Regions from separate parts of the Micromonospora aridisoli genome, predicted to be linked through region 2. Evidence: riboswitches for the same ligand, from Rfam matches in the RefSeq annotation. Region 2 holds a riboswitch; each other region holds the start of a gene.
The links. Region 2 has a riboswitch for cyclic di-AMP ahead of SM447_RS24425 (coiled-coil domain-containing protein). Riboswitches for the same ligand answer to the same signal wherever they lie in the genome.
Positions count from the first base shown of each region.

Region 1: linked by a shared signal. The riboswitch ahead of SM447_RS06505 (coiled-coil domain-containing protein) and the one ahead of SM447_RS24425 (coiled-coil domain-containing protein) in region 2 are both predicted to bind cyclic di-AMP.
Region 3: linked by a shared signal. The riboswitch ahead of SM447_RS08535 (C39 family peptidase) and the one ahead of SM447_RS24425 (coiled-coil domain-containing protein) in region 2 are both predicted to bind cyclic di-AMP.

Region 1 covers NZ_JAXCFK010000002.1:638,700-645,721, reverse strand. The annotation lists gene SM447_RS06520 (heavy-metal-associated domain-containing protein) at 6-215, opposite strand; gene SM447_RS06515 (metal-sensitive transcriptional regulator) at 335-631, shown strand; gene SM447_RS06510 (YibE/F family protein) at 913-2,271, shown strand; cyclic di-AMP (ydaO/yuaA leader) riboswitch at 2,438-2,569, shown strand; gene SM447_RS06505 (coiled-coil domain-containing protein) at 2,573-3,586, shown strand; gene SM447_RS06500 (carbonic anhydrase) at 3,714-4,412, opposite strand; gene SM447_RS06495 (helix-turn-helix transcriptional regulator) at 4,617-4,952, shown strand; gene SM447_RS06490 (hypothetical protein) at 5,054-5,437, shown strand; gene SM447_RS06485 (hypothetical protein) at 5,633-6,421, shown strand; gene SM447_RS06480 (AI-2E family transporter) at 6,537-7,022, shown strand, end outside.
Region 2 covers NZ_JAXCFK010000013.1:49,532-56,553, reverse strand. The annotation lists gene SM447_RS24445 (hypothetical protein) at 85-234, opposite strand; gene SM447_RS24440 (STAS domain-containing protein) at 597-962, shown strand; gene surE (5'/3'-nucleotidase SurE) at 984-1,808, opposite strand; gene SM447_RS24430 (1-phosphofructokinase family hexose kinase) at 1,805-2,785, opposite strand; gene SM447_RS24425 (coiled-coil domain-containing protein) at 3,015-4,136, opposite strand; cyclic di-AMP (ydaO/yuaA leader) riboswitch at 4,141-4,272, opposite strand; gene SM447_RS24420 (cation diffusion facilitator family transporter) at 4,424-5,341, opposite strand; gene SM447_RS24415 (HelD family protein) at 5,421-7,022, opposite strand, start outside.
Region 3 covers NZ_JAXCFK010000003.1:336,056-343,077, reverse strand. The annotation lists gene SM447_RS08545 (hypothetical protein) at 1-297, shown strand, start outside; gene SM447_RS08540 (hypothetical protein) at 453-1,208, shown strand; cyclic di-AMP (ydaO/yuaA leader) riboswitch at 1,488-1,629, shown strand; gene SM447_RS08535 (C39 family peptidase) at 1,855-2,742, shown strand; gene SM447_RS08530 (DUF397 domain-containing protein) at 2,809-3,003, opposite strand; partial or broken gene SM447_RS08525 (DUF5753 domain-containing protein) at 3,000-3,607, opposite strand; gene SM447_RS08520 (class I SAM-dependent methyltransferase) at 3,934-4,743, shown strand; gene SM447_RS08515 (DUF952 domain-containing protein) at 4,810-5,166, shown strand; gene SM447_RS08510 (TOPRIM nucleotidyl transferase/hydrolase domain-containing protein) at 5,209-5,871, shown strand; gene SM447_RS08505 (CDP-glycerol glycerophosphotransferase family protein) at 5,964-7,022, opposite strand, start outside.

The DNA.
Region 1 (7,022 bases), on a different contig from region 2:
CCGACTCAGGCGCCGGCCAGCTCGTATCCGGCCTCGTCGACGGCGGCGCGCACCGCGTCCTCGGAGAGCGGCTGGTCGCTGGTGACGGTGACCCGACCGGCGGCCAGGTCGACCTGAACGTCCTGGACGCCCTCGAGCGCGCCGATCTCCGTGCTGACCGCGTTGACGCAGTGCCCGCAGGTCATGCCCTGCACCTGGTACGTCGTGGTGACCACGGAACTCTCCTCTCCCAAGCCCGGCCGGAGCGGGCCGGGCAGCCGGTCGCGATACCCGCCGGGGGTATCCGATGCGTCGACCGTACCATACCCCCCAGGGGTAGGCTATTCTTGCCGTCATGAGCACACCCGCACCGATCCGCGGCTACACCGCAAGCAAGGACCAGCTGCTCGCCCGGCTTCGCCGGGTGGAGGGTCAGGTACGCGGCATCGAGAAGATGGTCGACGACGACCGCTACTGCATCGACGTGCTCACCCAGATCTCCGCCGTCCAGGCCGCCTTGGACAAGGTCGCCCTCGGTCTACTGGACGGGCACGCCCGGCACTGCATGCACGAGGGTGCCGCCGAGGGGCGCGCCGACGAGATGGCGACCGAGATGATGGCCGCCGTGGGCCGCCTCATGAAGCGCGGCTAGGCCGCACCCGACCCGCCGACAGACCCGCGCGACCTGCGTCGCGATGTCGGGCTGGCTACCATTCGCACACGATGGCCAGCCGAAATCCGTGCCTCGCGGCCCGAGCCCGCTGTCGGGCGCACGTTCCCGCGACCGTCGCGCGCCAACCTGTCGCTCACGGTAAGCAGTCACCCCGCCACATTCAGGCCGATCCGGCCGCCCTTCGCCACGGTCGTCCGGTGAGACTGAACCGTCTCGCCCATCGACACGTACTCAGCCCTGAAATCGTTGGGAGACACTGAATGGGCGCCGATCACACCCGTTCCGCTCCGCCCACCCCGCCCCGGGTGCGGCGGATCCTCGTCGTGACGGTGGTCCCCCTCTTCCTCGCCACGCTGGTCGCCGCCATCGTGCTCTGGCCCCGGGACGCCCCACGTCCCGAGGCCGCCGACGACACCCCCCGCTACCACGGCACGGTCACCCGCGTGGTCAGCGAGCCCTGCCCGCCCAATCCCGCGGTGCCCGAGGGCACCCCGACGACAGCGGCGGGGCCGTGTGGCACGGTCACCGTCCGGGTGCAGACCGGCCCGGACGCCGGCCAGGATGTGCAGACGCCCATCCCGGCCGGTCCGGGCGCCCCTCGCATCGATGTCGGCGACGACATCATCCTGGTCTCGCTGATCGACCCGGCGGACCCCTCGATCAGCACCTACAACATCGCCGAACACCAGCGCGGCAAGCCGCTGGTGTGGCTGGCCGTGCTCTTCGCCGCCGCCATCGTGGCCTTCGGGCGGTTGCGGGGCCTGGCGGCGCTGGGCGGCCTGGCCGCCAGCTTCGCCATCCTGCTGACCTTCGTGCTGCCCGGCATCAGCGCCGGGCAGCCGCCGCTGCTCGTCGCCATCGTCGGCGCCTCGTTGATCATGTTCGTGGTGCTGTACCTGACGCACGGCATATCCGCACAGACCTCGGTGGCCGTGCTCGGGACGCTCGCCAGTCTGGTCCTCACCGGGTTGCTCGGGCTGGCCGCCACCGGGGCCACCCACCTGACCGGCTTCGGCAGCGAGGACGCCACCACACTGTCCATGTTCCGCGCCGACGTGGACCTGCACGGCCTGCTCCTGGCCGGCATCATCATCGGGTCACTGGGCGTGCTCGACGACGTCACCGTGACCCAGGCCGCCGCGGTCACCGAACTGCGGCACGCCAACCCGAACTTCTCCCGTCGCGAGTTGTACCGCTCGGCCACCCGGGTCGGGCGGGCGCACATCGCCTCGGTGGTGAACACCATCGTGCTGGCGTACGCCGGCGCCTCGCTGCCACTGCTGCTCCTGTTGACCGCGGACTCCCGCGCGCTGGGGCAGATCGTGACCAGTGAGTTCCTCACCACGGAGATCGTCCGCAGCGTGGTGGCCACGCTCGGTCTGATCGCCGCCGTACCGCTGACCACCGCGCTGGCCGCGCTGGTCACCACCGCAGGGCGCGGCGACGCCAGCGGCGACGCGAACGCACCCGCCGGTGAGCCCACCCCCGTAGTACCCCGGCCGGCGACGGACCGGGCCGAGGCGCTCCACGCCCTCAGCACCCCACCCACCCGGAACACATCCCCCGCCACCCGCTCGGGGTGGCCCGACCCGGACAGGAGCACGGACACCACATGGTGACACTCCTCAGCGTGACCGCCCCTGCCGATGCGGCTTCAAACCGTGTCACTGGTCACTCAACGCGATTACGAAATGACGCATCTAGTCGGGTTCGGGGCGTAGAAGCACAGATGGACTGTCGGGTAACCTCACTGCCGGTCACCGCCGAAGGCGCGCAGCGGCGCCTGCGGTGCCACCGCCCAATCGCCGCCAGGCGAGCCGGGGACCCAGGTACGTGGGGTGAATCCGCGAAAGCGGTAGGGGCCACTTCCGTCCCGAACCCGTCAGCTAACCCGGTCGGCGGTCGATGGAAGGGAAAACAGTGACGGCACCCCTACGCCGCTGGTTGACACCCGTGGTGGCCGTGTTCGCCGCGTTCGCCGTGTTCGGCGGACCGATGCCCGCGACGGCGGCGCCGAGCAACCCCAAGCCCGCCCAGCACGACGACGACCCGCCGATGCTGAACGAGCTGATCGAGGCGACCAACCGGGACTTCTCCAAGGCCAAGGCCAAGCTCGAGAAGTCCAAGAAGCGGCAGCTCCAACTCGCGGTGGAGGTACGCCGCGCGCAGGCCGACCTGGAGGCGCTCTCCCCCCAGGTCGCCCAGATCGCCACCCAGTCGTACCGGACGGGCCGGGTCGGCGCGATCGCCATGCTGTTGCAGAGCACCGCGCCGGACTCGTTCATCGACCGGGCCTCGGCGCTGGACGAGCTGAACCTGGTCAACGACAAGAAGCTTGGTGAGGTCAACGCCATCAAGCTCCGTGCGGAGCAGGCCAAGCTCGCGCTCGACGTCGAGGTACGCGAGCAGCAGAAGCTGACCAACGACATGGCGCGCAAGAAGAGCGAGGCGGAGAAGTCGCTCCGGCTGGTCGGCGGTGTCGGCCTGACCGGCGGCCTGGTGGACGCCACCTCGCCGGTGGCCCGGATCGCACCGAACCGGGCGGCGGACGGCGGCTGGAAGCCGGAGTCGTGCAGCCAGAACGACCCGACCACGTCGGGTTGCATCACCCCGCGGACACTGCACATGTACAAGGAGGTGAAGCGGGCCGGCTTCAACCGGTTCGTCGGCTGCTTCCGCCCGGGCGACAAGTTCGAGCACCCCAAGGGCCGGGCCTGCGACTGGTCGTTGCAGAACAGCGGCTTCAGCCCGTGGCACAACAACGACACCCGGATCTACGGCAACAACCTGGCGGCCTTCCTGGTCCGCAACGCCGACCGGCTGGGCGTCTACTACGTGATCTGGAACCGGCAGATCTGGTTCCCGGCGACGGGCTGGAGTTCCTACAGCGGCCCGTCCAACCACACCGATCACGTCCACGTGTCACTGCTCTGAGCGCCCGACGCGACGCACCGAGGGCCGTCCCGCCAGCAGGCGGGGCGGCCCTCGTCGGGTGGATGAGGCGGTCCGCGCCAGGTGGCTGGCGCTCAGAGGTCAGAAACTGGCCGGAACGTCGGCGCGTTCAGGGCGCGGACACCATCGCACCGGCCAGGTCGGCGGGTTCCGCCGCCACCGCCCGCACCTCACCGGCGGCCAGCCGGTACGACATTCCGACCACCGCGCACCGCCCGGCGTCCACCTCCGCCGCGAGAGTCGCGGAGGAGGCCAGCATCGTCTCGACGGTACGCGCGATGTGGATGTCCACGATCCCGTCCAGGTCCTGCACCCCGGCCTCCTGCGCCCGGCGCAGGCTCGGCACCACGGCGTCGACCACGGCACCCAGATGGCCGGCGGGCGTGGTGGCGGTGGCCAACGCGTCGCGGGCCGCCTGCACCGCACCGCACGAGTCGTGCCCGAGCACCACCACCAGCGGCGTACGCAGCACGGCCACCGCGTACTCCACGCTGCCCAGCACCTCCGGTCCGACCGTGTGCCCGGCGGTGCGGACCACGAAGAGATCACCCAGTCCGCGATCGAAGATGATCTCGGCGGCGAGCCGGGAGTCGGAGCAGCCGACGATCACCGCGAACGGGTGTTGTTCGGCCGCGACTGCGGCACGACGGCCGGCATCCTGGTTGGGGTGCCGGACGGCGTCGGTGACGAACCGGCGGTTGCCGGCGACCAACTCGGCGAGGGCCTGCTGCGGGGCGCCGGGCAGGTCCGCGGTGAGCAGCTCGCGTTCCGGTCCGGGCTGCGGGCCGAGCGTTCCGGGTCGACTCATCCGGCTGCACCTCTTCTCTGGGAGGGAATGCCTGGTCATCCCGGCCGACGCTGGTCACGGGCTGCCAACACGGTCACACGCGGCATAACGCACGTCAAGCTATACGTGATATGCATTTCATGCATCCCGTCGACGCTTGCGCCCGGTCGAGCGGTACGCCCGGCAGCCGGCGCGACCCGGAGAACCCGAACGGCAGGTCCTACGATGGCGGACATGGCAAGCAACGACGGACGGGAAACCACCCGGAACTGGACGTTTCTCACGAACCACGCACATGTCCTGCTCGCCATCGCCCGTAACCCCACCGCACGGCTCCGCGACGTGGCGACCGAGGTCGGCGTCACCGAGCGTGCCGCCCAGGCCATCGTCGCCGACCTGGAGGCCGGCGGTTACCTGCATCGCACCCGGGTCGGCCGACGCAACGAGTACACCCTCAACCCGTCCGGGCGGTTCCGCCACCCGGCGGAGGCCGACCACCAGGTCGGCGATCTGCTGGCCCTGTTCACCAAGGAGCCGGTGACCGGCACCGCCGATCGTTGAGCGGACCCTCGCCCGATCGTCCCGGTCGGACGTGGCGCGCTTCACCCGCCGCGATCGGGCACGGCACTGCGGGCACCCCGACGGCGGGATAGGTTGGGTTCGTGCCGTCTCTCGCGTTCGCCCGTCCGATGTGGCCGGCGACGCTGTGCGCGCTACGCGAGATGACCCGGTTGGCGCTGGCCTCGCTCGTGCTCGCCGTGGGCCTCGGTGGGGCCGTCGCGGCCGATCCTCCGGCCCGGTCCGCCGCCGCGCCGCCGCCCGCCGCAACGGTCACCGTCGGCTCGACGTTCACCCCGACCGTCGCCCTCCGGTCTCAGGTCCAGCCCGTCCGGGCGGTCGACGCCGACCAGGGTTGGCGGGAGCCGGCGACCACCACGCCGGTCCCGACCGGACATGCCGACGCCGCCCCGGCAGCTCACCTCGTCGCCACGGTTCCCGCCATGCGCGCGGGTGAGGCGACTCGGCGCGGCCCACCAACCGCCTGACCGACGGCGGCTCGGCCAGATGATCGAGCCAGGTGACGCCGCAGCACCCCGCGCCGCCACGCCAGCGGCGGCGGGTCCAGCGGCCACCGACCAACACGTCGGCCCGTCGGCAGGTGATCTGCCGGGGCCGCCCGGCCAGCCGTCACAACCCGCCCCCACCACAGTCGACGACCCTCATCCGACCGCGAGGTGTTGATGATGCGTACCGCCCTCTCCACCGTCCTGCTCGACGCCCCCCGCGCCGCCGCCATCTGGCTGGGCCTGCTCGGCGTGGTGACCCTCACCGTCGCCGGGCTGCTGCTGCGACCCCGGCTGTTCCGCTTCGACGCCGGCGCCCGCATCCGCGAGGCGGCGCTACCGAGCCGCTCGGAACGCTCCGAGCAGCGGCGCGACCAGGAGCGCTGGGCCGAGGAGGTCACCGTCGCCGCGGAGCGGGCCGAAGCGACGGCCCGGCGGCACCGCGACGAATGGCTCACCGCACAGGAGGAGGCCGAGCAGGTCTGGCGGGTGTACGAGGCGGCGGAGGCGGACGTGCGGCGGCTCTCCGGTGCCGCCGGCATGCCGTTGCCGCAGACTCCCCGCACCCCCGCCGAGTACGCCGACCGCGAGCGCTGGCTGCACCGGGCCGCCCTGGACGCGTACTGGCGGCGGGAGCTGTCGGTGGAGCAGCTCAGCGACGTCTTCGCGCACCGCGGCTGGGATCCCACGCTGCACCCGGTCGAGCAGGAGCTGATGCTGCGTCGGGCGGTACTCGAACACCTGCGCGCCCGGCAGCGGGCGGCCCGGGAACGAGAGCAGGCCGCCTGGCGAGCCGCCGAACTCGCCGCCGCCGCGGCGCGCAGCCTGCGCGAGGAGGCGCTCGCCGCGCTGCTGCCGACGGCCGAGGAGCGCGAGTCCCTGCTGCCGCTGGGCGTGCCCGCCGCCGCCGAACAGACCCGGGAGATCCCGGCCGTCGTCGGTCGGGCGGCGGTCGCCGCGTACTGAACCGGGCACGCGAGCCGAACGGCCTCCGCCCCGGCGACCAGGAACCTAGCGTAAAAGCGGTGTCGGGAGGACGCCGGCCGGGTACCCACCTCGGCGGACATCGAGGAGGGCCGACGTGGCCGCAGGGGACACCGGGCGTACGCCCGAGGAGACGGCGGACCGGGGCGCCGGACCGCGCCAGGCCTGGGCCGCCCTGCCCTGGCTGGTCCGGTCCGCGGTGGTGTGGAGCGCCTGCCTGGTGGTGATCGCCGCCGGGCTCTACCTGCTGGCACGGATCACCCTGCTGGTCACCCCGCTGGCCATCGCCGTGGCCGCGACCCTCTTCCTCGCCGCGCTGCTCGACCCGGTGCAGCTCGCGTTGCGCCGGCTGCGGTTGCCCGCCGCACTCGCCGCCCTGCTCACCGTCCTGCTCCTGCTCGGCGTCCTCGGCGGTGCCGGCGTGCTGGTGTGGAGTCTGACCGCCGACCAGTTCACCGAGCTGGGTGACGAGCTGGGGCAGGGGCTGGAACGGACCCGCGACTTCGTCACCTCCACCCTGCCGGTCACCGACCAGCAGCTCGACGGGCTGCTCGCCCAGTTGCGCCAGGCGGTCAGTCAACAG
Region 2 (7,022 bases):
GCCCCGAAGGCCACTCGTACGCGTCGCGTTGGCGCTGGCCCGGCGGCACGTCCGCGAACCGGGTCGACGCGCGCGACCGCAGGGTCAGCGGGCGACGACCGCTACCACCGCAGCACGGGCGAAGTCATCCTCATCGTCATCGCCGTCGTCATCTCCGCCGCCGCCGAACCCGCAGGCCAGCACGAGGGCGAGCAGGGCGCCGACGCCGGCCAGCTGGGCCAGTCTCCGGATCATGATGCGGTCCTTCCGTCGATGGGTCCCCGTGAGGCTGAGCACACGGGGTCACCCGGTGATGCTAGGCACACCACGCGAACGCCGCATGCCGAGCGCAGCTCAGAGCCGGTTGCGGCGGGCACGCCGGACAGCGGTGAGACACGACGTGGTGGCGCCGGCCCGCTACGCTGGACCAGCGGCGTCGGCGGCGGCTGAGCGCTGTGCAATAAGACCAATAAGTACGGATAAGGGCGATTTGGCGCGTCCGTGTCCGTGAATTGCTCATCCCGAGGGGTGGCGACCGAGGCAGTTGAAGGAATACTGTCGGTCGCGGCCCGCGTACTGATGAGGCGCCCGTCGTACGGGCGAGTGGAGGTGCTCGCGTGAGCCTGTCGATCCTGCAGACGGTTCGGCCCGGTGGTGTCATCGAGATCGCCCCGAGGGGCGAGATCGACGTCGACACCGCGTACGAGGTGAAAGAGGCCATCGCCGAGGTGCTGGCCAAGGGGCGGCCGGCCCGGATCGAGCTCAACATGCGGCTGGTCACCTTCATCGACTCGGTAGGCATCAGCGCCATGGTCGCCGGCTTCCAGACCGCCGAGGTCAGCGGTGTGAAGCTGGTCGTCACCGAGCCGAGCCGGTTCGTGCACCGGCAGCTCTGGGTGACCGGCCTGCTCGGCCTCTTCGGCGCACCCGAGCCCTACTACGCCGGCGCCGCCACGGCGCCCGAGGTGCTTCCCGGGGCCTGACCGGCGCCGGGATCGGCCCGGTCAGTCCCCGTCGAGGTTGGAGAGGTCCACGTCGGCCACCTCGGTGACCGCCCGGACCGCGGTCACCGACGCGTATCCGTCGGCGAGCAGGGCCAGGTCCGTGCCCGGCTGCACCGACTGGCCGGGCTCCTCCAACGAGGTACGCACGAAGCCGTGCCCCGACTCGGCGACGGTCATCTGCACCTGGCCGAAGGTCGCCAGGCTGGCCCGGCGTACGCCCCGCAGTCGTGCGAGCGGCAGATCGGGCGAGTTGACGTTGAGCACGCTCTCCGTCGGCCCGGCGGTCAGCCGGGGCAGCAGGTCCAGGGCGACCCGGGCCGCGGTGGCCCAGTTGCGTTCCGCGTCGCGTACCCGGGCGGCGGCTGCCACGGCCGCGCCCCCGCTGGCCGCGGTGGCCTCACCGGCCGAGAGCACGTCCAGCGACACCGCCATCGCCCGGCAGCCGTTGGCGGCGGCGGTGAAGGCGGCCCCCACGGTGCCGGAGTGCAGCACGGCGCGTCCCGCGTTGGCGCCCCGGTTGATTCCCGACAGCAGCACCGACGGCGGCGGCCCGAACGCGCCGTGCACGGCGATGAGCGCGATGAATCCGGGCGAGCCGCCGACGCCGAACGCCGGCACCCCGTCGAGCTCCGGCAGCGGATGCTCGCGGACCACCACCCGCCCGTCCTCCTCCAGGGCGCTCATCGCAGCGCTGGTGCCGCTCGCCTCCTCCAGTGGGGCGGCCACCACCACGTCCAGGCCGCGGTCGACGGCGGCCCGGGCCAGGGCCTGGATGCCGGGCGCGGCGATCCCGTCGTCGTTGGTGATCAGCACCCGTAGCGTCATCGGTCACCTGCCCGTTGGGCCAGTTCGTCAGGGGTGGTGCGCTCCTGCGGGCGGCTGCCCGCGGGCTCCAGCCGGACCCGGTCGACGAGGCCGTTGATCGAGTCGAGTCGGCCGGTACCGAGGCCGTGCCGAGTGACGTTCAGCGCGCCGGCCGCCGCGCCGGTGCGGATCGCGGTGCGGACGTCGCCACCGCGGGCCACCACCGCGGCCACACCGGCGGTCATCGAGTCGCCCGCACCGCGTGGGTCGGCCGCCTCCAGCCGCGGCATCCGCACCTCGAACACCTCTCCGTCGACCAGCGCCAACGCGGGCCGGTCGGCGCGGCTGACCACCACGTTCTCGGCGCCGGAGGCATGCAGGTCGTACATGGCACGGGTGAGCTGTTCCTCGTCGTCACCCTCCGCCCGCCCGTCGGCGACCAGTTCCTCGTGGCTGATCTTGAGGAAGAAGACCCCGCTCTCCAGGACGGCGGTGAGATGCTCGCCGCAGAGGTCCACCACCACCCGGCCGCCGTTGGCGCCGAGGTCGGCGGCGAAGCGCCGGTAGAGGTCGGCGGGGACGAGTGAAGGATGGTTCGGTCCGCTGAGCACGCTCACCGGGGCCCGCAGGCCCTCCCCGAGCGCGAGGTTATACAGCTCGTCGAGTTCGTGCCGGCTCAACGGCTGGCCGATCACGTCCACGATCTCCCGTCGGCTGCCCTCGCGACGGTCGTGCACGTACCCGCCGGTGCCGCCGGAGTCGCGGGCCACGACCTTGAGGTCGACCCCCTCGCTGACCAGCAACGGCTCCAGGACCTGACCGATCTCGCCACCGAGCGCCGCGCAGAGCACCACGTCGACGCCGAGGGAGAGCACCATCCGGGCCTGCCACACTCCCTGGCCGCCCGGGTGCAGATGCAGCTCCGGGGCGTCACTCGGCTGGTCGACGGTGACGGTCAGCAGCGGGGTCGGCGCGAAGACCATCACGTGACCGCTCATCGCCGCACCCCGCCGTGGTCCGTACCGACGTTGAGCCTGGTGATCCGCTCGCTGCGCTCACTCATGCACGTTCCTCCCGTTAACGGAGCAATGTCCGCTTCCTGGTACGACCGTAACCGTGCAGACGTGTCGGTGCGCGCCGAAGGGACGGTGCCCCGCTGGCGAAGGGTGGAAACGCGGCACCGGGCGAACCGTCCGTGCAGGACGGCTCACCCGGTGCCGTGGCGGATCAGTAGACCGACAGGTGTACGTGGTTGGTGTGATCGCTGGACGGGTCGCCCCGAGCGCCGCTGTACGACTTCCAGCCACTGCTGGGTAGCCAGATCTGCCTGTACCAGATCACGTAGAGCACGGCGAGCCGGTCGGCGTTGTTGACGAAGTACGCCGCCAGGTTGTTGCCGTAGGTCCGGTCGCCGCCGGTCGCGTCTCCGCCGAAGCCGTTCTTCTGGGCCGCGAAGTCGCAGGCCCGGCCCTTCGGGTGCTCACCCGAACCGCCGGAGCGGTAGCAGGAGACGTACCGGGTGAAGCCGGCCGACTTGGCCTGGTTCAGCGCGTGCAGGGTGCGCGGGGTGATGCAGCCGTTGGCCGGGGTGGGGTCGTTGACGCTGCACGACTCCGCCGGCCACGACCCGTCGGAGTTACGGGGCGCGGGCTTGGCGGTGGGGCTCGACCCGCCGCTGCTGCTGCTGTTGCTGCTGCGCGTCGGTGCGCGGTTGGCGCGCTCGGCGGCCGCGGCGCGCTCGGCCGCCTCGTCCCGCTCGATGGCCACGGTCAACGCCCGCTCGGCCTGTTCCTTGCGCTTGGCCATCACTGCCACCTGCTTGCGCTGCTCCTGGACCTCCACGTCCAGCGCCTGCTTGGTGGTGCTGACCTCGTCGCGGGCGGCCTGGAGTTCGCGCAGTGCGCGATCCTCGTTGGCGGCCACCGCGTCCAGCGCCGCCGCCCGGTCCATGAACCCGGCGGGTGATCCGCTGTTGAGCAACGCCGACGCGGCGCCCAGCCGGCCGGTGCGGTACGCCTGCGCGGCGATCTCGGCGACCTTGGTGGTGCGCTCGGCGAGCTGGCTCTCGGTCGTCTTGAGCTGCTCGGCGAGCTGCTTCTGCCGCTTGACCGAGCGGTCGAGCGCGGTCTTGGCGTCGAGGTAGCCCTTGCTGGCGGCCTCCAGTTGGGCCCGGAGCGCCGGGGTGCCGCCCTCGTCGTCCACGTCGTCCGGGGCCGCCGCACGCAGTCCCTGCGGTGCCGCGGCGGCGGGGGCGAAGGGGGCCAGCGCGACGCCGAGGATGAGGGCGAGCGCGGCGGCGATCAGGGCCGCCGTACGGGCGGCCGGTCTCACGGTTGCCACTGCTGGCATGCACATGTCCTTCCGTCAGCCGCCGACCGGGTTAGCTGACGGGTTCGGGACGGAAGATCCCTACCGCTGACGCGGATGCACCCCAGGAACATGGTTCCCCGGTTCGCCCTGGCGGGCGATTAGGCGGCGGCCGCCGCCGGCACCGGTGGGTGCCGCCTGGCGGAGGCCGGGTCCGAGCCTACCGGTGCCTACGTGACCGGTGCAGCTGGTGTTACTCGTGGTGTTGAGTTGCTGACTAGTAAAGCAGGTCAAAGCCGGCAATAAGCCCATTTCTCCAGGCCGCACCGTCACCACTGCACCGTCCCGCAGTCTCCGGGATCCGTTCGCGGCTCGATCTGGAGGGTCGCGTGCTCGATCTGGAAGTCCTCGTGCAGCGCGGCGCGGGCGGCCGCCAGCACGGCACCGACGTCCGTGCCGGGGCTGATCGTCAGGTGCGCCGAGGCCACCTCCATGCCGGAGGTCAACGTCCAGACGTGCAGATCGTGGACGCCGGCCACCCCGGGAACCGTGGCCAGCCGGTCGTGCACCGCGGTGACCTGGAGGTGTTCCGGGGCGGCCTGGACCAGGATGCGTACCGCCGCCCGGCCCAGCCGCCAGGTCCGGGGGAGGATGAACGTGGCGATCCCCACCGCCACCAACGGATCGGCCCACCACCAGTCGGTTACGACGATCAGCAGGGCGGCCGCGATCACGCCCAGCGAGCCGAGCAGGTCGGCCAGCACCTCCAGGTAGGCCCCGCGCAGGTTGATGCTCTCCCGGGCCCCGGGGCGCAGCAACGCGAACGCGGCGACGTTGGCGAACAGGCCGAGTGCCGCCACCACCAGTACCGGGCCGGCGACCACCTCGGGCGGATCGTCGAACCTGCGGACCGCCTCGACCAGCACGTACACCGCGACGCCGGAGAGCAGTACGGCGTTGGCCAGCGCCGCGAGCACCTCCAGCCGGTAGAGGCCGAAGGTGCGTTGCGGATCGCTGTCGGTCCGGCGGGTGGCGGCGATGGCCGCGAGGGCCATCCCGATGCCCAGCACATCGGTGAACATGTGCCCGGCGTCGGAGAGCAGAGCCAGCGAACCGGTCCGCAGGGCGGTCGCCGCCTCGATCAGCATCAGCGTGCTGAGCAGGGCGAACGCCGCCCACATTCGGCCGGAGTGGCGGTGTGCGGCGTTCGACACCGCGGCGTGGTGGTGGTCATGGCCGGAGCCCACCCAGACACCTTCCGTCGTCCGCCGGTCCGGGGAAGGATCTATGCCGACATCGCTATGTATGCATTCTTGTGCGGTCGGCTCAACCGGTCGGGTCGACGGTGGTCAACCGCTGGGTCGCCCGGGACAGTGCGACGTAGAGGGTACGGACGCCCGCGCCCGGCTCCGCCCGGATCTCGCCCGGGGCCACCAGCACCACACCGTCGTACTCCATGCCCTTGGCCTCCAGGCTGGTCACCACCTGCAGCCGCTCGTCGCCGATCGCGCCCAACCAGGTCGCGACCTGATCCCTGCGGGGCACCGGAGTGATCACGCCGACGGTGCCCTCGACCTTGCCGAGCAGGGCGCAGGCGGCCGTCACGACGGTGGCCTCCAGCTCCTGTGCCGGCACCACCAGCTGGACCGGGTCGATCCCGGTGGAGCGGACCGCGACAGGCAGCGCGAGGTCCGGGTACACCCGGCGGATCTCGGCCGCCGCCACCGCGAAGATCTCCGCCGAGTTGCGATAGTTCGTGGTGAGGGTGAACCGGTGCCGGCGACGGCGGCCGAGCGCCTGGTCACGGGCCCGCTCCAACTCCTGCGGGTTCCCCGTCCAGGCGGTCTGCGCGGGGTCGCCCACCACGGTCCAGGACGCCAGTCGTCCACGCCGGCCCACCATCCGCCACTGCATCGGCGAGACGTCCTGGGACTCGTCGACCACCAGGTGGGCGTAGTCGCGGTAGTCCTCGGGACGTTCCCGGGCGGCCTGCCGGGCAGCCCGCTGCCGGTCGGCGAAGGTGCTCAGCTCACGCACCCCACCGGCGAGTTGGAACGGATCCCGCTTCCTGCGGGCGGGGCGCATCGGCTTGCCGAGCAGCGCGTCCAACTCGTCCAGCAGCGCGACGTCGGCGACGGTCGGACCGTGCACGGCCAACTCCCGGTACGCCGCGCCGAGCAGCCGGATCTCGGCGCCGGAGAGGATGCCGCCGGCGTACCGGCGCAGCCGCTGCGGATCGGCCAGCCAGGCGAGCACATGCCGTGGATGCAGCCGTGGCCACCACGCCTTCAGGAAGTCGCGGAAGTCCGTGCGGTCGATCAGCTCGTCCTCGAAGGCGCGCTGCTCGGGCAGGCCGGCGATGCCCAGCTGGCGGGCCTGCGACCAGAGCGCGGCGAGCACGCCGTCGAAGCCGGCCCGGCGCACCTCGTTACGACGGGCGCCGCGGGGCAGCGCCCGGTCCCGGATGGCGTCCAGCTCGGCCCGCTCCAGCCGGAGCAGCTTGCCCCGGTACAGCAGGCGCAGCTCGGTCGGGGAGTCGGGCACCGCGTCCCGGGCCGCCCGCTCCAGCACCCGACGCATCCGCAGCGAACCCTTGACGGCCGCGACCTCCGGCGGGTCGGTGCGGGTGGCGGTCACCCCGGGGAACAGCGTGCCCAGCGAATGCAGGGTGGCGGTGTCCTCGCCGAGCGACGGCAGCACCGAGGCGATGTACTCGACGAAGACCGAGGACGGGCCGATCACCAGGATGCCGCCGCCGGCGTACCGGCTGCGGTCGGCGTAGAGCAGGTACGCCGCACGGTGCAGCGCCACCGCGGTCTTGCCGGTGCCCGGGCCACCGGAGACCAGGGTCACCCCCGAGCCGGGGGAGCGGATCGCCTCGTCCTGCTCGCGCTGGATGGTGGCCACGATGTCGCGCATGCCGCGACC
Region 3 (7,022 bases), on a different contig from region 2:
GCGGTCCCCGCCGAGAAGCTCGCCGCCACCGCACCCACCCCGTCGGTCGAGGTCGCCGTACCATCGGCGTCCGGCGGCGGCGACCCGGCCGTCGCCCTCGATCTGGTCGGCGTCGCGACGGCGACCGTGCCGGGCGTCGGTGGCCCCGCCGACCTGGCCGGTGGGTCCACGACCCTGCCGGTGATCCCCGGCCCGCCGGAGCTGACGGTGCTCGGCACCGCCCCCGCGGAGGTCGGGTCGGCCCCGGCGTCCGCCGGCTCGGACGCTCGCGCGCCCCGCGCCCCGCCGTCCGCCTGAATACCGGCGACCTTCCGTCGTTTCCGCACCCCGGTGCCGCGTCCGCGCCAGGCACCTGCCAGCCCGTCGCCGTCCGCTGCGGCTTCGGGTCTCGCCATGACGATCCGCTGCCGGTACGGCCACCGGCGCCGTGCCGATGTTCTCGAGGTGCCGACATGGAGAAGACCGTTCTCTACCAGTTCCTGATCGAGGTGCCACGCGCCGCCGCCATCTGGTCGGTCCTGCTCGTGCTCGCGCTGGGCGTACTCACCGTCCTGGTCGCGCGCCCGGAGCCGACCGGGCCGGCGGAAAGACCCGGCCAGGATGAGGAGCGCGCCGCGATCGAGGCGGCCGACCGGCGGCGGTACGCCGGTGAGGTGGCGGTCGCGGCGGCTGGCGCCGCGCAGAACGCCGACCGGCGGCGTACGGCCTGGCGGGCCGCCCAGGCGGAACTGGACCGCGCCTGGGCCGCGTACGACGAAGCGGAGTCCGCCGCCCGGCGGCTGGCCGGCGTCACCGGGCTGCCGACCCCGCGTACCCCCCGAACTCCGGCCGAGTACGCGGCCCGGGAGCGGTGGCTGCACCGCGCCGCGATGGCGGCCCACTGGCGTGGGGATCTGACCGCCCGCCAACTCTGCGACGTCCTGGCCCGCCGGTCCGGCTGGGACCCCCGCCGGCATCCGGCCGAGCAGGAGGTGATCCTGGCCCGGGTGGTCCGCGACAACCGCCTGGCGGCCTACCGGGCGGCCGCTGAGCGGGAGCGTGAGCTGTGGCGGGCCGCGGAACTGGCCACCGAGGCGGCCCGTACCCTCTCCGCCGAGGCGTACGCGGCTGCCGAACGGCTCCGACCGGTCCGGTTGCCGGCCCCGGATCGGGCCACCGCCGAACGGCCCGCCGCGGTCCTGCGGTGGCGACCGGCCCGGCTGGGCTGAAAATTCCGTGAGGCGGGTCACACGAGGTCCGAATTCGGTCACTGTTCGTAGTTGAGCCTATTGTCGCAGCAATCTCCGTCGGCATTGTCCCGGAGTCGTCCGGTTCCCGCCCGAAGATGCCCGAAACGCCGTCGATCCCATTGAGCGACGCCAGTCGACGAATACCCGAAAATAGCCGCGCTGGATCATGTTTAAGCAGTTCAAGCGGGGTTGGAAACGACGTGACTGACCAGTAGTGTCAGCCCGTCCGATGCGGTAACCGATCGCAAGAGGCGACGCCGCATCGACCCGCTCAATCGTGATTTCACGAACCGGGGACCCACTGCACCACTGGGGTGAATCCGCGAGCCTCGGCCCGCGGTAGGGCGATCTTCCCGCCCGAATCCGTCAGCTAACCCGGTCGGCGGTGTCGGAAGGAGTCCCAACCCTCGTGCAGTCCGATGTGATCCCCCCGCTTTCCCCTCGCCTCCACGGCACCGCGGTGCCCGCACTCGCCGGCCCGATCGCCGCGAGCTGACCCGGTCATCGCCACCGCCCGGGTTCACCGGGCGTACCCCTGAACGGCCTTCCCGCTCGCCCGGGCGGTCCTCGGCGTCCCCATGCCGACCTGACCGCCGGAGCCGGTGCGCCGTCATCCCCTCAGCCCGTGGAGGAATCCGTGAAGCACACCCTTTCCCGCCGGCTCCGGCGGCTCGCCACCGAACGCCCGTACCAGATCGTGGCCGGTTCCGCCGTCGCGCTCGTGCTGGCCACCGGCACCGGTGCCGCGCTCGCCGGCACCGGCAACACCCCGGCCACCGAGCCCACCACGACCGCCGCCGAACTGCGCGGCGACACCGCGGCATCGCGCGGCCAGGACCGGGTCGAGGACGCTCCGTCGACCACCGCGCCGAGCAGTGCCGCACCGAGCAGCGCCGCACCGAGCAGCGCGGCACCGGCCAGTACCACCGCCGCGCCGTCGCCGAAGGCCACCTCGGCCACCCCGGACCCCGACCTGACCAGCAAGAAGGCCGCGCCCAAGCCGCCCGCGTCGAAGGTCCTCAAGTACGCGCACCAGGCCCAGACGACCGGCTACTACTGCGGCCCCGCCGCCGTGCGCAACGCGCTCAGCGCCGCCGGCATCGAGCGCAACCAGGACGCCCTGGCCACCCAGCTCGGCACCACCTTCGCCGGCACCAACTCGGCCGAGGACACCACCCGCGTCCTCAACGCCACCGTCAAGGGCAGCCCGTACAAGACCACGATGATCCGTGGCGGCGCGGCCACCCCGGCGCAGATGGATCAGCTCCAGGCCGACGTCGTCGCCGCCGTCACCGCCGGAAGGGGCGTCGTGGTGAACATCGCCGGCAGCGCCACCGACACCAACGGTCGCTGGCACTCCTTCCCCGGCGGCCACTACATCGCCGTGGTCGGCTACGAGGACTCCGGCCGGATGGTGAAGATCGCCGACTCGGCCGACGCCTCGTACCCGTCGTACTGGATGAGCACCATCGACCTGGCCAACTGGGCCGCCACCCGCGGCTACTCGGCCTGATCGCACCGGTCCCGATGCACGCGGAAGCCCTCGGCCCGCTGGTCGAGGGCTTCCGTTTCGGGTACGTCAGGCGTGCGGGCCGTGCTGCTTCGCCAGCGCGACGAACCTCGCCCAGGAATCCGGGGTGAAGGAGAGCGTGCCGCCGTCGCGGTTCTTGGTGTCGCGGACCAGCACCACGCCGGGCAGGTTGTCGGCGACCTCCACGCAGTCGTTGCCACTGGAGCCGCTGCGGATGGACTTGCGCCAGGTCGCGCCGTTCAGATCCGTGGCTTCACAACATCCTTCATCAGCTCGATCGACTGGCGGCCGGACAGCGCCTCGTTGCGCACCATCTCCCACCGGGACAGCAGGGTACTCAGGTCGTCGTCCTTGTCGACGAGGACGCCGCCGAGCGGGGTGTCCCGGTTACCCACCCAGCCGTCGTCCGCGCTTCGCGCCAGGATGAAGGGGCCGGTCAGTCCGGCATGCATGCCGACGCCCGCCGGCACGAGATGCACGCTGATGTTGGGCCGTCGAGCCAGGTCGACGAGGTGGTGCACCTGCTCGACCAGCGCGTCCTTCAGATCCTCGTCGACCCGCCGCAGCACCGCCTCGTCGATCACCGCGACGAGTTGGGGCGGTCGTCCTGCTCCAGGATGGCCTGCCGGACCAGCCGGTTGGCGAGCCGCCGATCCACCTCCGCCTCGGTCAGGGCGGCGTCGGTCCGGATCACCGCGCGGGCGTAGCGCTCGGTCTGAAGCAGGCCCGGCACCAGCGTCGGCTGGTAGCAGCGCAGCTGCCGGGCATGGCGCTCGGCCTCCAGGTAGGGCCGGAACCACGACGGCTGGCGCAGCACCTCGGCGGTCCGCAGCAGCTCCTCGAACATGCCGCCGGTCTCCAGGACCTCGTCCGCCCGTTTCGCGTACGGCCGGTCGAGCGGCCCGGTGCCCACCTCCACAGCGGACACCAGGGACGCCGAGTAGTTCGTCCGCCGACCGAACTCCTCCTGGTTCATGCCGCCCCCGATAGCCGGCCACAGCGCCCCGCAACACGAGATCTTGGACAGTTGCCGCTCCGCCGGAACGGCAACCGTCCAAGATCTCGGCATATGAACGGGGCGGCGGCTCGGCGAGTCGGCGGGGTGGTGGGTGACGGTGCGACGATCACGGGTGAGATCGACTTCCACGTCTGACACTTGTGCGAGGGGACATCATGGGGGAGCGGGAACCGTACGCGGGGCTGGCCACGACCTTCGACACCGCGGCGGAGCTGTACGAGCGGGCCCGTCCGCGCTACCCGACGCGGTTGTTCGCCGACCTGGCGGCGACGACGGGCCTGGCGACCGGAGCGGCCCGGGTGCTGGAGATCGGCACGGGCACCGGCCAGGCCACCCGCGACCTGCTGGCGCAGGGCTGGCACGTGGTCACCCTGGAACCGGGCCGGGAACTCGCCGCGGTGGCGCGGCGCATGCTCGACGGCCTCGGTGACGTGCGCGTCGTGGAGTCGCCCTTCGAACGGTGGGAGCCGGCCGACCACGCACCCTTCGACCTCGTGTTCGCCGCGACGTCGTGGCACTGGCTGGACCCGGGGGTCGCCTACCGGCGGGCCGCCGAGCTGCTACGCCCCGGCGGCCACCTGGCGATCGTCGCCACCGAGCACGTGTCACCACCGGACGGCGACGACTTCTTCCGGCAGGTGGAGCGGATCTACGACGAGGTCGGCATGGGCGACGGCCAGGGCGGCCCGAAACCACCCGAGGCGATCGCGGCGCCCGACGTGGCGGCGATGGAGGGCAGCGGGTTCTTCGGCCGACCGACCGTGCACCGCTACGTCTGGGGCCAGGACTACACCGCCGACGAATACCTGACCCTGCTGTCCACCTACTCCGGACACATCGCCGCCTCGCCCTGGCAGCGGCAGACACTGTTCACCGGGATCCGGGAGATGATCGCCGCCCGGCCGACCGCGACGGTGCGCAAGCACTACCTGAACACCCTCCAGATCGCCGCCCGCGCCGAGTGACCGCTGGCGGCCGGCGGGCGGTCCGGCTGACGCCGGGCGGCTCCGCCGCTCTGGGACCATGAGGGCGTGCTGATCTACAAGATCCTGTTGCCCGACGAGTGGTCCGAGTTCCAGGCCGCCGGCAGGTTCGACGGCTCGCCGTTCGACCGGGAGAGCGGGTTCATCCACTGCTCGTCACGGACGCAGCTGCCCGGTACCGCCGCACGGGTCTTCGGCGACCAGCCATCGCTGGTCGTCGTCGCGCTCGACGCCTCGCTGCTCGGCGACGTGCGGTGGGAGGACGCGCCGAACGGCGGACCGTTTCCGCACGTCTACGGAGCCCTGCCGGTCGAAGCCGTCACCGGGGTCCACCACGTCGCCGGCGCGGTCCGGGTCGACGACGATGTTCCCGCCGCCCAGGCCGGCGGCGATTCGGGTGGGTAAAGCGCTGGTCGGGTCCGGGGTGTGTGATCGATGATTGCGACCATGGCCACGATCCGGCGAGCCGAGAGGTCCACCCCGGACGTGCTCGACGGCGACCTGGGTGGCAACGCCGCCTCGATCCGGGCGACGGCCCGGGCCCTGGCGAAGGTCGAGTCCGCCACGGCGGTGTTACTCGTCGAGGGCATCAGCGACGAGATCGCCCTGGAGACGGCGGCAGCGGCCCGAGGCCGCGACCTCAAGGCGGACCGGGTGGTGATCGTACCGATGGGCGGGGCGCACGCGATCGGTCGCTTCCTGACCAGGTTGCGTCCTGTCGAGGCCCGGCTGGCCGGTCTCTGCGACCTGCGCGAGGAGGAGATCTTCCGGCGCGCGTTGCGGGCGACCGGCGTCGGTGCACCCGCCACGCGTCACGAGATGGAGCGGCTCGGGTTCCACGTCTGCGTCGAGGACCTGGAGGATGAGCTGATCCGCGCGGTGGGCACCGCCGGGGTCGAGGCGCTCTTCGAGGAGCACGGCGACCTCCGGTCGTTCCGGTCGTTCCAGACCCAACCCGCCTGGCGGGGGCAGCAGCTCGACGCGCAACTGTGGCGGTTCCTGCGCAGCAGTTCGCGCCGCAACCTGCGCTACGCACGTCTGCTCGTCGAGGCCGCCGTCGCGCGGGACGCCCTGCCGCGCCCGCTCGACGCCCTGCTCACCGCCGTCTGACCCGTCCGGCACGCACCACCCGGCCGGCAGCGCACCCGGCCGGGGGCGCGTCCAGCCGGCGCGGTACGCCGACCGTCCGGGGTCCTCGGCGGTCAGGTGGCGGGGGAGAGGGGTGCGTCGGTGGCGGCCCGGGGCGCGGGTGCGGTCCAGGCCGGGTCCAGTTCCCGTCGGGCAGCGGCCAGGAAGGCCTCGGCGTACGAGTCGGCGGGGAAGTCGCCCAGGTAGCGGCGGCGGGTGGCCCGGCGGGCCTCGCCGAGCGGGTCGGTGACGAGCAGCCGGGTCAGCACGTCGTCCAGGTCGGCCATGTCCCGGCGCAGCACGTAGCCGGTGGCGGCCAGCGGGAAGCGTTCGACGAACCGGTCACCGTCGGTACCCATGTCGGTCACCGCGTACGGCTTGCCCGAGTAGAGCCAGTCGGAGACCACCCCGGACACGTCGGAGACCAGCGCGTCCGCGCGGTTGACCGAGTCGGTCAGGCTGAGCCGGCTCGCCGCGGGACCGAAGAGGTGCTGTCGGCCGGTGCGGGTGCGGTCGGCGGCGAGCAGGTCGTGCAGCCGGGCCAGTTGCCGTGCCGAGGCCGGGTTCTGCGCGGTGTACGGGTGGGCCCGCAGGATGACGGTGGCTCCCCGGTCCAGCAGACGGCGCAGCAGTGTCTCCGCCACCGGCAGCGAACAGTAGTCGGCGTCGGCGTGATGCCCGGTCCAGGTCGGGGTGTAGAGCACCGTCGGGTTCGTCCGGCCCAGGGTTGGCCGCGGGTGCACCTCGATCCCCTCGACCTGGGGACGACCGACCACCACGAACTTCTCGGCGGGGATGTCGATCCCGGCCCGGGCGTACCGCTCGATGGCCGCCTCACCGGCGACGAAGATCCGGTCGAAGATCGCCGAGACGGGGTTGGCGCTGGGGGCCTTGTCGCTGTCGCCGTGATGCAACTGCACGTGGGTGAGCTGGGTGAACCTGATGCAGTGGCTGTTCTTCGCGCCGTGGTTGACGTAGAACGCCACCCGCAGGCTCGGCACCAGCGCCTCGTCCATGGTGCGGGTGGTGGGGCAGTAGACCACCGGCGCGGTGGTGGCCGCCGCGACCGGGGCCAGGAATTCCGGCTCCCGAACCATCACCACGAAGGGCCGGCCGATCCGTTCCAGGTACGG